DNA from 3 places in the Bacillus cereus group sp. MYBK79-1 genome. Region 1 is predicted to be linked to each of the others. Evidence: predicted binding sites of a transcription regulator. Region 1 holds the regulator's gene; each other region holds the start of a gene.

Region 1 (4,722 bases):
GACAACGACAGGTGCTGCGAAAGCGCTAGCAAAAGTTCTTCCGCACTTAAACGGAAAACTTCATGGTATGGCACTTCGTGTACCAACGCCAAACGTGTCTCTTGTTGACTTAGTAGTAGATGTAAAACGTGATGTGACAGTTGAAGCTATTAATGAAGCATTCAAAACGGTTGCAAACGGTTCATTAAAAGGTATTGTAGAATTCAGCGAAGAGCCTTTAGTATCTATTGATTTTAATACAAATACACACTCAGCTATTATTGATGGTTTATCTACAATGGTAATGGGTGATCGTAAAGTGAAAGTACTTGCTTGGTATGATAATGAGTGGGGCTACTCTCGTCGTGTTGTAGATCTTGTAACGTTAGTTGTTGACGAATTAGCGAAGCAAAAAAAAGTGCAACATATTTAAGTAAATAACGGAGAGGGCAAGTAAATATTTGCCCTCTTTTTTTTATTTTTTTCTGAAAAGGAAAAAAATTATAGGAGTATATTTTTGGAAGTGGACATACCACGAAACGTTGTGATTACTGTATTTGTGAATCATTTATTTTTTTTAGGGAAAAGTAAAGAGGAAAATATGACAGAAAATCGAAAAAACTGTTGTTGCAAAATGAAAATAAACAAAGTATACTAACACTCGTAAACTTAAGAGCTGAGGTACGTAGTCACTACTTAAAGGGTTAGGACCTCTCTGGACTAACTTTCCCCCGTGGTAGTGGAGCAAGCCAAATTGCAAATTAGTTTTCAATTCGAACAGTTAGAATAAATTTACAAGGGGGAACTGTAGAATGGATACTATGGATACGATGGGTCGTCACGTGATCGCTGAACTTTGGGATTGCGATTTCGACAAGCTTAATGACATGCCGTATATTGAACAATTATTTGTGGATGCAGCACTGAGAGCTGGTGCTGAAGTGCGTGAGGTTGCTTTCCATAAATTTGCACCACAAGGTGTAAGTGGAGTAGTAATTATCTCGGAATCACATTTAACAATTCATAGCTTTCCGGAGCACGGTTACGCAAGTATCGATGTTTATACTTGTGGGGATCGTATTGATCCAAATGTTGCTGCAGAATATATTGCAGAAGGTTTAAACGCGAAAACGCGTGAGAGCATCGAGCTTCCTCGAGGCACTGGTAGCTTCGAAATTAAGCAGAGAGAAACAAAAGCTCTTTAAAAAAGAACATAATTGATTTAAAATGTAAAGAGGTGTATAATGCACCTCTTTTTTAGTTTATAAAAAAGGAAAAATATAACGTACTCGTTAGGTAAATAAATTGAGCTCTTACGAATAAGTTAGCACCTCATCTACCATCTTATTTTTGAAAACGAGATGATAAAATAATGTGCTTAAACTTAAAGTGGTAAGAGAGTTAGAATGAGTTATATAATATTGTATATATATTGTCAGATGAAGTAAGTAGAGAAAAAATAAAGAGTATAGTGTAAAGGAGTGAATATATTGCGTTGTCCATCCTGTTCTCATAATGGTACAAGAGTGTTAGATTCGCGTCCGGTAGACGAGGGACGCTCTATTCGAAGAAGGAGAGAGTGTGAAAGTTGTTTAAGTCGCTTTACGACATTTGAAAGAGTAGAGGAGTCACCTCTTATCGTTGTAAAAAAAGAAGGCACACGAGAAGAGTTTAATAAAGAAAAGATTTTGCGCGGCTTAATTAAAGCGTGCGAAAAAAGACCAGTATCTTTAAGACAATTAGAAGAAGTAACTCAAAGTGTGGAACGTGAACTTCGTAATTTAGGTATATCAGAAGTGAAAAGTGATATGATTGGTGAAATTGTTATGGAAGAACTGCGTGATATTGATGATGTTGCTTACGTGCGTTTTGCTTCTGTATATCGCCAATTTAAAGATTTAAATGTATTTATTGAAGAATTAAAAGATATACTGCAAAAAGAAAGAGAGTAGAAGTTGTATTTTATTCTCTTTACATACAGTAAGTAATAAGATAAGAGAGCTAGAAGCGAAAGCTAATAGCTCTTTTTCGCTAAGAAATTATATAATGAAGATAGAACGAATGAAGTAGAGGATAGATTGGATGAGAGAAAGGAAAAGCAAGAATGGAAAAACAGTCATGGATGGAGCTATTGCCAATTGATCGTTATAAAGTAAGTGCGAAAGGGTTACTGCATAATTATGACCGAAAAGTGTTAACGATGTTGTATCAGCCGTTAATAGGTAGTAGAGCTTTTAGCTTGTACATGACGCTATGGGGAGAGTTAGAGCAAGATCGTGTGTTTGGAAAAGAGAATACACATCATTCCCTTATGGTGACCATGCAAATGCAGCTTCCCGAAATATATGAAGAACGAGTAAAGTTAGAGGCAATTGGGCTTTTGAAGGTATATATTAAGAAAGAAAAAGATGTTCGAATGTTTATATACGAATTGCAACCACCTTTATCTCCGAAGCAGTTTTTTGATGATATTGTGTTAAGCATCTTTTTATACAATCGATTGAGTCGGACAAAATATAATCAAGTAAAGCAATATTTCTTAGAAGAAGAATTTGATTTTGATTCTTATGAAAATGTTACGCGTTCTTTCAATGATGTGTTTGGTTCGTTTAATCCAGGACAGCTTGAGCATGCGCAAGAAGATCTTCGTATTCCAAAAACGACAGCTATGCCAAGTAACGAGAAGGGAGACGCTCCGAAAGTTTGGAATGATTTCTTTGATTTCTCCTTATTTGTAGATGGCTTGTCCGCTCTTGTTCCTAAAAAGGCGATTACAGATCAAGTGCGAGAATGTGTCATTACACTTGCTTACGTGTACGATGTAGATGTGTTATCGATGCAAAATATCGTTCTTGGTACGGTGACAGAGATGCAGACAATTGATATCGAAAGGCTTAGAAAAGGAGCACGTGATTGGTATCAGTTTGAAAACGGTCAAGCGTTACCTGTATTAAGTGAAAGAGTACAGCCTCACGCTGCACGTATGATGAAAGGGAAAGAGCCTTCTACGCAAGAAGAGATGTTAATAAAACAGTTAGAGGAAATCTCACCAAAACAACTATTGAAAGAAATCTCTGGTGGTGCAGAGGCGACAAAGGCTGACTTGCAAATCGTTGAAGATGTAATGATTAATCAAAAATTAACACCAGGTGTTGTGAATGTACTTATTTATTACGTTATGCTACGCTCAGATATGAAACTTGCGAAAACGTATGTGGAGAAAATTGCTGGGCATTGGGCACGTAAAAAGGTCGGTACAGTAGCTGAAGCAATGGCGTTAGCGAAAGAAGAAAATCGTCAATATCAAGAATGGGCTGAGACGAAGAAAAAAGGCCGTACGTCGAAGAAAACGGTACGACAAGAAATGGTACCAGGTTGGCTGAAAGAAGAGCCGAAAGAACAAGAGAAAGAAACAGTGAAGAAAGATGTAAGTAAGAAAAAAGATGCAAGTACGTTAGATGATGAACGAAAACGACTAGAAGAAGTGTTAAAAAAATATAAGCGTGATTAATAGAAGAGAATGAACGCTCTTTGAGGTGAGAAAATGGAGCATATTCAAAATTCATTTGCAAAGTTAATGGAAAATAAAAATTTTAAAAATAGATATGAAGTATTAAAGGCGGAAGTAATGGCACATCCGCGTGTGAAAGAATTTATAGACGAACATCAAGGTGAAGTAACAACTTCTATGATTGAGCGCAGCCTTGTGAAGCTATACGAATATATTGGACAAAGTGTAGGTTGTGCGGATTGTCCGGATCTAGGTTCGTGTAAAAACATGCTGCAAGGATATGAGCCAAAGCTCGTTATCCAAGGGAAGATGATTGATATTCAATACGATCGTTGCGTTAGAAAAGTAGCATATGACGAGAGAAAGAAATATGAAAAACTCGTTCAAAGTGTATATATGCCAACGGACATTTTACAGGCAACGATGGAAAACTTAGATCCTTCAGATTTAGATGCGCGTATTGATGCAATTGGTGCGGCTAATGAATTTTTAAGTACATATGAACCTGGTAAAAAAGTACAAGGTTTATATTTGTACGGTAAATTTGGTGTAGGGAAAACGTATTTGTTAGGAGCAATGGCGAATGAACTTGCTCAAAAGAAAATAAGTTCGATGCTCGTATACTTTCCTGAATTTTTACGTGAAATTAAAAGTTCGATTCAAGATAATTCGATTGGGGAAAAGATTGATGCGGTGAAACGCGTACAAGTTTTAATGCTAGATGATATCGGAGCAGAAGCGATGTCAAGCTTTGTGCGTGACGATGTGCTTGGTGCAATTTTGCAATTCCGTATGTTAGAAAACTTACCGACGTTCTTTACGTCTAACTTTGATTTCAAGGAATTGGAACATCATTTAACGTATACACAGCGTGGTGAAGCAGAACAAATGAAAGCAGCGCGTATTATGGAACGAATTAAATATTTAGCGAAGCCAATTCCGATTGGCGGGAAAAACCGACGTCATAAGTAAAGAGTAAGCTGAAAAGCTTGCTCTTTTTTCGTTTTGAACACTTTTCAGACTAGGTGAATTGTAAAACGAAAAGTTCTTATGGAAAATTCATTGTAGCTTGTATCATTTTTTTCTCCCTCCCTTAATATATATAAAATTAGCAAGCCATATCGAGTGGATTTTCTAACGATAGGAAATGTAATTCTACTAAGGGTGAACTTCACGCGGAACGGACTCTTATAGGATTTGTAACGTATAGATACAATCCTTTAGAGCAGGGA
Region 2 (4,722 bases), on a different contig from region 1:
TCACTTCTATTCCAGCTAAAGACATAGCATTTTCTTCCGCTACTCCTACCACACCATCCGCGCGTTTCAATAACGTCTTCGCACGAGCTACTAACACTTTCGGGCTGAAAGGTTTCGTTACATACTCATCTGCACCTAATTCGAACCCTAGTAGTGTATCATCCTCATCCGAACGTGCTGTCAACATAATGATTGGTACTGCTGATTCTTTTCTAATGCGTCTACAAACAGACCATCCATCTATTTCTGGTAACATAATATCTAACATAATTAAATCAATTTCATGCTCTGCAAATAATTCTAACGCTATTTTTCCGTCTTCTGCTTCGATTACTTCAAAGCCTTCATTACGAAAATAATCACTTACGATTTCACGTAGTCTTCTTTCATCTTCAACAAGTAATACTGTTTTATTCATATCATCTATCCCGCCTTTTTACTCTTTCAATCGAATAATACGTTGATTGGAGCTTCCGCGAAATGGAAGTGTTAAATCTTTTTTCTCGATTTCAAATCTTCCATCGACTAAAACATCCCCATAATGTAACAACTCTATCATATCATTATTTTGAGAACTCTGTATCTCTTCTAACGTATAACCTGTATACATCCATAGATTTTTTTTCAAGTCTTTCACGGCTTTTGCTACTTTTTTCACATCAGCAGCTTGAAAAAATGGATCTCCACCTGAAAATGTTACATCAGTTAATGGATTACTTGCAATCTCTTTCACAATTTCTTCTACTGTCATTTCAGTTCCATTACAAATATTCCACGATTTCGGATTATGGCAACCGAAACAACGATGCGGACAGCCCGCAAAAAACACGACTGTCCGCAACCCTTCCCCGTCTACAACACTATCATGAATGATGTTCATCACTTTCATTTATGCTTCACCCGATCCATCTCTTCACTACGTTTCGCACTATTCCACTTCGACATATCTCCTACAAGATATCCTGTTATACGGCGAATTCTTTCTATATTAGCTTCGTCTTCATTTCCGCAACTTGGGCATTCATTTCCAATAACTCCGTGATAACTGCAGCACTTACAACGGTCAACAGGATGATTAATTGAACCGTATCCAACGCCATGATCTGCCATCGCTCGTACAATTTGTTTTAACGCCAGTTTGTTATGCATAGCTGCTCCGTCTAGCTCAATATACGTAATATGTCCCCCGTTACATAGAGCATGGAAAGGTCCTTCTAAACGAATTTTATTTATCGCTTGAATGCTATAGTAAACTGGGATATGGAATGAATTCGTATAATAATTATGGTTCGTTATACCGGTAATCACACCAAATTCTTCCCTATCTTTTTTCACAAACTTCCCTGATAACCCTTCTGCAGGAGTTGCAATGACTGAGAAATTCAGTTCATGTTCTTCCGTTGCTTTATCCATTCTATCTCTCATAAAGGAAATGATTTCATACCCCAGTTTCCATGATTCTTCATCTTCTCCATGATGCTTTCCTGTTAAAGCTACTAAGCACTCCGCAAGACCGATAAAACCAAGACTTAACGTCCCTTGCTTTAAAATGGATGCTACAGAATCTTCAGGCTGTAACTTCTCTCCACCGCGCCATACACCTTGTGAATATAAAAATCGAAAATCTCTTGCTCGCTTCGTACATTGATACTCAAATCTCTCTAATAATTGCTTAATCCCTAAATCTAAGTAATAATTTAACGCTTCAAAAAATGCTTCCTTTGAACCACTAATTAACGCTAATTTCACTAAGTTGATAGACGTAAATGATAAATTGCCTCTCCCAATCGCTGTTTCTTCTCCATGTATGTTAGACATGACACGGGTACGACATCCCATATAACATACTTCACTTTCCGGTCGTCCGTCATAATGCACTGCATTAAATGGCGCATCTAAAAATGAAAAGTTAGGGAATAATCGTTCAGCCGTTGTCTCTAACGCTAATTCAAATAAATCATAGTTCGGATCACATTCTTCAAAGTTCACACCTTTTTTCATTTTAAAAATTTGAATCGGAAAAATTGGTGTTTCTCCTTTACCAAGACCAGCTTGTGTCGCTTTTAAAAGTTGTCTAACTAATAACCGTCCCTCTTTTGATGTGTCTGTTCCATAATTAATAGAAATAAACGGTACTTGTCCCCCGCCCCTACTGTGCATACTATTTGAATTATGAACGAAAGCTTCACACGCCTGATACGTATCATTTTCTGTTTCTTTCCATGCAAATTCTTCTATTTGTTCTTTCGTAAGCGGATATGACTGTAATCGTTTCTTATGTCTCGCTACTGTTTTTCTCACATATGGAGCTAAATCAATATCAAAGAGTGCAAATGATTGACCACCGTGCTGCATATTTTGATTCGCCTGAAAAATAATAGACGAAAGAGCCAATGCACTTTTAATATCCTGCGGTTGTCTCATATGCCCATGTCCGGTATGAAAACCGTTCGCAAGCATTTGCGCTAACGGAATTTGCGAACAAGTCGTCGTTCCTGTCGCATAAAAATCTAAGTCATGTGGATATAATATATTTTGATCTATCGCTTTTTTCACTTGATCTGACAATAAATTTTCAACTGCATAATATTTCGCACCCTCTGATGCGAACGTTCCCATTACTCCCATCGGAGAGCGGCCATCTACATTTGCATTTTCTTGCATTAAATCTTGTTCACTACCGTGGACAATCGTCTCAAACACTCTCATTAATTCTTCTCCACGTACATTTCGTTGTAACATTTATAACCCTCCACCAATATGTTGTTGTCTTGTGATTAAAATGTTACTACATATAGTCTTGGTGTTTCTGTGAGAAATGTAACATTCCTGTGAAATTTTTTTCACGAAATAATGAATTTTTCATTTACAAAAAAGAAATGTGCTCTTTACAAATGTATGGTACAATATACGGGAAAAACTCTTTTTACCCTTTATCAACACATTTGAATAAAGGAGACTGAACTTATGGTTACTACATATCTTTTATTTATCGTTGCCTACTTACTTGGCTCGATTCCATTCGCACTAGTCGTTGGAAAAATCGGCTACGGAATCGATATTCGTGAGCACGGAAGCGGTAATCTAGGCGGAACAAACACATTCCGCACACTAGGGAAAAAAGCAGGTTTTATCGTTACAATTGCTGACATTTTAAAAGGTACATTAGCAACAAGTCTACCGATTATTTTCGGATTAGATGTACACCCACTATGGTTCGGATTAGCAGCTGTTCTTGGACATGTATATCCGATTTTCGCAAAATTCCGTGGTGGTAAAGCTGTTGCAACTTCTGCTGGCGTGCTATTATGCTACTCTCCAGTTGTTTTTGCAATATTAGCTGTTGTCTTTTTCAGCCTTTTATTTACAACAAGATACGTATCACTTTCTTCTATGGTAACAGCCGTCGTTGCTGTTATTGCATCCATTGTTAGCGGGGATAAAATCTTCATTATTGCGATGTGTTTATTAGCAGGTATGGTTATTTATAAACACCGTGCAAATATCGGACGAATTATAAATAAAACTGAACCGAAAGCAAACTTTTCAAAAAAGCAAAAATAAGATCGTAACCCACATAACGCAAAAAGAAAACGTGAAGCATATTAATAGCGTCTTTTTGCGTTATTTTTTATACTAAAGAAAAAGCAACATAATTTGGAGGAACTATACATGAATCTTTCCGTAACAAAAGAAGCAGCACAATGGTATAAAAACGAATTAAACTTACAATTGGGTGAAACACTACGCCTTTTCGTACAATACGGCGGTTGCAGTACTGTGCAAAAAGGACTTTCTTTAGGTATTCGTAAAGATGATCCTGCACATCCTGCTGTTCAAACTCAAGAAGAAGGTATTAACTTCTTTATTGAAGGCGATGATGAGTGGTTCTTCGATGGACATAATTTATCTGTTACATTTAACGACGGTGATGATTTCCCGCAATTTAATTATGAAAAATAAAAAAACGTGGCTTCTGCCACGCTTTTTTATTTTTTCTTAATTTCCTCATATTTCGCATACCACTCTGGATATAACTTTTTAAATGATACAGGGCGAAATCCTTCTTTTTTCGCACAAATATTCGTCGTACTTGCAGTAATACAAAGTTCTCCATCACCATTATAAATTTCATATCCATATACAACGCGAAGTGGACTCACTGTATCAACCCATGTTTTTACAATCGCTTTTTCTCCGTAACGCATCGCTTTACGATATGAAATTTGCAAATCTAACACAGGAGAAATAATTCCCTCTTTCTCCATTTCAACATATGAAAACCCTAAATCTTGTATAAGTTTCGTACGGCCTAGTTCCAGCCACACTAAATAGTTTGAATGGTAAACAACACCCATTTGATCTGTTTCCGCATAACGGATTTCAACTTCATGTTCTGCTACAAACATATGTACTCGCCTTCTTTCACTTCTGCTACCTTGCATACATTTAATCATAATACAGCGGAATCAAAAATAAAATAAAAACAGTGAATCTTTTACTGAAAGGAGCAAGCATATGATTCAAATTGTAACTGTTCGTAGCGGTGATAGCGTATATAGCTTGGCATCAAAATACGGATCAACACCTGACGAAATAGTAAAGGACAATGGACTAAATCCAGCGGAAACACTCGTTGTTGGTCAGGCACTAATCGTGAATACGAAAGGAAATAATTATTATGTACAGCCTGGCGATAGCCTCTATCGAATTTCTCAAACA
Region 3 (4,722 bases), on a different contig from region 1:
ATAAATTCCACAATTCATGGAATCTCGCCTCCGGTGAATATAAGATTCCACTTCACCCAAATAGCATTTCTTTCAAGCTTGGCACGGTATTACCTGCTATCCACATACATGGACCGTAGGCTCTCTTAGTCAGCTTCTTCGCGGGTTCTTTTTCTTTTACCCCTTATTCAACTGATACCGTTAGCCGCTAATGCGACACCCTATTGGTTAGGTTCACAAGGTTTTCTCATACACATTACTGTATAGAGGGACTACCAATTAATCCAAGAATTCAATAATATCCCAATGGAAAATGTTTAAGTATACTGCACCGGCACCTTTTCGTTGGCCAAGCTGATTCGCATATGAAAACGAATCTTCAAGTAATTTCATAACAGGTACTACACCACTTGCAGCATTATCGATACCTTTAATTTGCTCACCACGTGCGCGTAGCTTAGATAAGTTTAAGGCTACTCCACCGCCGATTTTCGATAATTGCATTGCAGTATTAATGTTAAAGCCGATTGAATTTAAGCTATCGTCCATCTCTAACAAGAAACAAGACACCATTTCTCCTCTTCTGCTTCTTCCCGCATTTAAAAAGGTTGGTGTCGCTGGTTGGTAGTTTTGTTTTACAATCATGCTTGCGAATTGTTTTGCCTTCGCAACATCACCGCGTCCTAAGTATAATGACACAATTGCTACACGATCTTCATAGCTTTCTAAGTATTGTTTTTGATCATTTGTTTTTAACGCATAATCTTTGTAGAACTTAGATGCTGCCATATAAGATTGGAACTCGAAGTTTTCACCATAAGCGATGTTATATACCTCTTCTACTTCCTCCAAGTTATACTCGTCCAGAACGTTGTAATAGTAATCATGTTCTTTCATATACTCCATTCGCTCTGCCACGCTATTAAAAGGAACGGTATTCTCTCTAGCTTCTTCCATAAAGACTTCTAATGCCTCTTTATCTTTATGAAGCTGATAAAAACCGTCCTGCATTTGCGTGATTTCATTATTCAGTTCAATGTGTCGCAATCTCCCGCACCCTTTCCTTAAAATATTCTACATCGTTATTTGTTCCTGATAACTCAAATTTTGATACAATAGGCACTTCATATTTAGCAGAAATTTTGTCAGCACTTGCACCGAACATGTCTCCCCAGTTACGATTGCCGCTTGCAGATACGCCTTTTAATTTTTCATTATTGCGCTCTAAAAAGTCTAAAACACGTTCTGGTACATTGCCAAAACCTGTTGTATACGTAATAAGAATAAATTCTTCATCTATTACTAGATCTTCATTGATTTGAACGGCCGGCATATTTAATTTGTGAATGAAACGCTTCACGTTTCCTGTCATAGAATCATATGCAACTAACATTTCCGACCCTCCCTTTTCAATCTATACTCTCTGTATGTTGTTTCTTGATTTCTCTATATATTGTATTACGTTTCAAAATAAGACACAAGATATATGTATAAATTCTTTCTTTTTTTAACTTTTACTTTTCGACAAGACCGTCGTTTTTTTTCAATACAATGACTATGAAACAACATTCTAAAACTCATGTCAATAAAGTGCTTTTCAAAAAAGTTGTCAACGAATTTAACCTTATTTTAAAAAAAGTTAACAATATATTTTGTCATAAAACGGCAAATGCTGGAGGAATATATTTCTCCAGCATCACGCAAAAAAGAACAGACATGAAACGATAATCTGTTCTAAAAAACGATTACATTTATCAATTTACTTTATTAAATATTATACATATACTTTCAGTTCGCGTTACATACTAAAAGATAACTATTATAGAAAAAGATTATTATTATGGAAATTTAACTTATTTATGAATAGATTATGCAGAGTGCTCAATACGCAAAATATCTTTTACAAATATATGATGTGGATTTTCATCTTTATCAATCATTGTACATACAGGAGCTTCTTCATCAAAGTACACAATCATTCCTTCTACGTACTGATATGTATGTTGAACCTGTACAGTTACTTTAATTTCTACAGCCTCTTCATATGCTCTTTTTATTTTCTGAAGCATTTTTGCCGAACACTTTCGTTTCTCTGGATACATGACCATCCCCATAAACCTATTGCCAGCTCTATCTTTCCACATATAATCCCAATGCGGTAATATGCCTTGCTTAAAATCGCCCATAATTCTCCTCCCCTATATTCTTCTAGTTACGAACGTGGCGTTTCTGAATATGTATAAATTACCTGTCCGCCGCGCTGCGCGTTCCCAATAATATGTTTAAAATCTTCACGCCCTACTACAACTTTCCTAAACGTATAAAATACATCTTTCGTTGCAACATACTCCTTTATTTCACCATTTTTAAGCTGGTCTAAAATTGTATTTGCTAATTGTTCATCCATGTATTTCACCTCTATGCAATATTTTATTTTATCGTATATTCTATAGGTCAACAACTGTAAAATTATCCAGGTGCTATACCTTCATTTCATTTTCATTATTCGCAAACGATATCACTTTACTATATGTCCACTAAATATCATATACTAACATAGCTACTTCTCTATATCAAACATTTCGACATTCAATTATGCAAAGTTCCATACCACTATGCTACAATATATAAATAGAACTAGGAGGGATACTATGATTCGGAAAGCAAAAAAGACAGATGCGATGGCAATTGCGCCTTTATTGTATAACGCTCTGCACGAAATTGCTGAAAAAATCACAGGTAGCACAGTTGAGACAGAAGTATTACTAGGACTTGAAACATGGTTCTCAAAAGAGAGAAATCGACTGAGCTATGAAAACTGTTTTGTATATGAGCAAGACGGAGTTGCAGTTGGAGTTATTGTCGCTTATCACGGTAGTGAAGCAACAACGCTTGATGCACCAATTGTACATCACTTAAGAGAATTACATAAAGATGAATCGATTACGTTAGAAAAAGAAGCTGAGCTTGATGAATATTACATTGATACATTATCAGTTTCAAGTGCATATGGCGGAAAAGGAATCGGTTCTAAATTAATTGAAGCTGCTGAAATCCATGCAACTGAAAAGGAGCATGAAAAAATCGCATTACTTGTTAATTTAGAAAACAAACGTGCCTATTCACTATACGAAAAACTAGGTTATAAAAAAGATCAAATCGTTATGCTCGTAGGCGAACCTTATGCACATCTCGTAAAACCATTAAACATCAAAATTTCTATATCTTAAAAAGAAAGCACACGATTTATATAAATCGTGTGCTTTTATGTTAAATTCGTATTCAATACATTTCCATTCATCGCTTCGTGGAACGTATATGTTGTACATCCCCATGGCTCTCTGTGCAAAATAGGCGTACCAGACCATCCCATCGCTCTCAGTTCCGCACCAATCATTACATTCACATAATTATGTCCTACAAGAGCAATACTTCCATGTACGAGAGCGTAACGGTGTAATAAGTAAGCGGCTTGCTTTGCCCTCTCCCTTACTTCCTTATAAGACTCAACATTTTTATGGTAACCAAGTATCCACACTGTTCGTCCGATAAACATCCATATGTTAGGTTTACACTTCAACCATTTTGGAGCATAAAAACTCGTCGGAACTTCAGCTTCCCTAAAAAGGGAATTTTGCATAAAAGATAAAGAATCCATTAATTCAGCTGCTGACTGTATAGCACACCTTTGATCACTCGTTACAATCAATTTTGCTGCTTCAATCGCTTCCATTGTTTCCATTGGTATAGGTGCTTTTTCTGTTATAGTATGTAAGTCATATCCTTTCATCCATTCCTGAAAGGATGTAACCGTCATTGGTTCTATAGTACGATCTAAGCGACCATGACGAATAAAAGAAATCTTCATTCTTTCCACTCTCCATTCATCACTTACGAACTCTATTATGTACTATTTTTACATATCATACCACGCAAAAAAAGAAAGTTATACACCTTTACATATCCCCGCCACTCTCATATGTGCCCCTAGCATGTATACCATCCATCCCATCAAAATATGTAGTCGTTTCATGATGACGAATCTTTTTTAAATTTATATAAGAAAATACAAATAAAGTTAACGCTATAGCACTCCCCACAAACTCAAACATCATTTTACCGCCTCTAATTTCTCCCACTTTAGTAGGTTATTGTAATATTCATTATACCCATATATAAATATATTTACATTTAAACCGTTCTTTTCTTCGAATAACTTGGCGTTCTTGCATATTTTCTTACAAAAAGTGAATATTTTTCGAATTTTTACTTTGGAAACATTTACAAAATGGACAATATGGTTCAAAATAAGAAGAAATAAAAAAAACCAAAATTATTCTTTTTTGGGAAAACTGTAACAAGGAGAGTTGCTTATGCAGATCGCAGAAACTGGAGATATCATTGAATTTAAAGGTGGAATGCAAGGCCGTGTTCAAAAAGTAAATCAAAACTCCGTTATTGTAGATATAACAATTATGGAAAATTTTAGAGAACTAGATATGGAACCTCTTACAGTTGTAAGTCATAAAAACTATACTGTCATTAATCAAAATGCATAATATAATAGAAAGAAAGGATCTGTATGACATACAGATCCTTTCTTTCTGTTATATATTAACGATTATCAATTGTTTCTGGATATAGATCATGGTTCATCATGCGGTAGTCTGCCATTTGTTCATACTTCGTTCCTGGGCGACCGTAGTTACAGTAAGGATCAATTGAAATCCCTCCACGTGGCGT

What was found. Region 1 encodes NrdR, which represses ribonucleotide reductase genes. Its sites were predicted from a motif close to AACACNATATATNGTGTT; they were not measured.
Positions count from the first base shown of each region.
Region 2: ACTFOB_RS09745 (anaerobic ribonucleoside triphosphate reductase) is a predicted target of NrdR. The motif match lies at 2,785-2,802, and genes of this name have one in related genera.
Region 3: nrdI (class Ib ribonucleoside-diphosphate reductase assembly flavoprotein NrdI) is a predicted target of NrdR. The motif match lies at 1,422-1,439, and genes of this name have one in related genera.

Region 1 covers NZ_JBQAEO010000002.1:200,848-205,569, reverse strand. Annotated here, with positions in the region: gene ACTFOB_RS05755 (glyceraldehyde-3-phosphate dehydrogenase) at 1-412, shown strand, start outside; gene speD (adenosylmethionine decarboxylase) at 801-1,184, shown strand; gene nrdR (transcriptional regulator NrdR) at 1,470-1,931, shown strand; gene ACTFOB_RS05740 (replication initiation and membrane attachment family protein) at 2,084-3,490, shown strand; gene dnaI (primosomal protein DnaI) at 3,524-4,462, shown strand.
Region 2 covers NZ_JBQAEO010000004.1:205,633-210,354, forward strand. Annotated here, with positions in the region: gene ACTFOB_RS09735 (response regulator transcription factor) at 1-418, opposite strand, end outside; gene nrdG (anaerobic ribonucleoside-triphosphate reductase activating protein) at 437-889, opposite strand; gene ACTFOB_RS09745 (anaerobic ribonucleoside triphosphate reductase) at 886-2,742, opposite strand; gene plsY (glycerol-3-phosphate 1-O-acyltransferase PlsY) at 2,968-3,564, shown strand; gene ACTFOB_RS09755 (HesB/YadR/YfhF family protein) at 3,673-3,963, shown strand; gene ACTFOB_RS09760 (acyl-CoA thioesterase) at 3,990-4,409, opposite strand; gene ACTFOB_RS09765 (glycosyl hydrolase family 18 protein) at 4,519-4,722, shown strand, end outside.
Region 3 covers NZ_JBQAEO010000014.1:28,279-33,000, forward strand. Annotated here, with positions in the region: gene ACTFOB_RS19935 (group I intron GIY-YIG endonuclease) at 1-18, opposite strand, end outside; partial or broken gene ACTFOB_RS19940 (ribonucleotide reductase N-terminal alpha domain-containing protein) at 262-1,026, opposite strand; gene nrdI (class Ib ribonucleoside-diphosphate reductase assembly flavoprotein NrdI) at 1,013-1,372, opposite strand; gene ACTFOB_RS19950 (hypothetical protein) at 1,848-2,165, opposite strand; gene ACTFOB_RS19955 (hypothetical protein) at 2,192-2,386, opposite strand; gene ACTFOB_RS19960 (GNAT family N-acetyltransferase) at 2,631-3,209, shown strand; gene ACTFOB_RS19965 (histidine phosphatase family protein) at 3,245-3,847, opposite strand; gene ACTFOB_RS19970 (hypothetical protein) at 3,936-4,118, opposite strand; gene ACTFOB_RS19975 (YkvS family protein) at 4,353-4,538, shown strand; gene queF (preQ(1) synthase) at 4,594-4,722, opposite strand, start outside.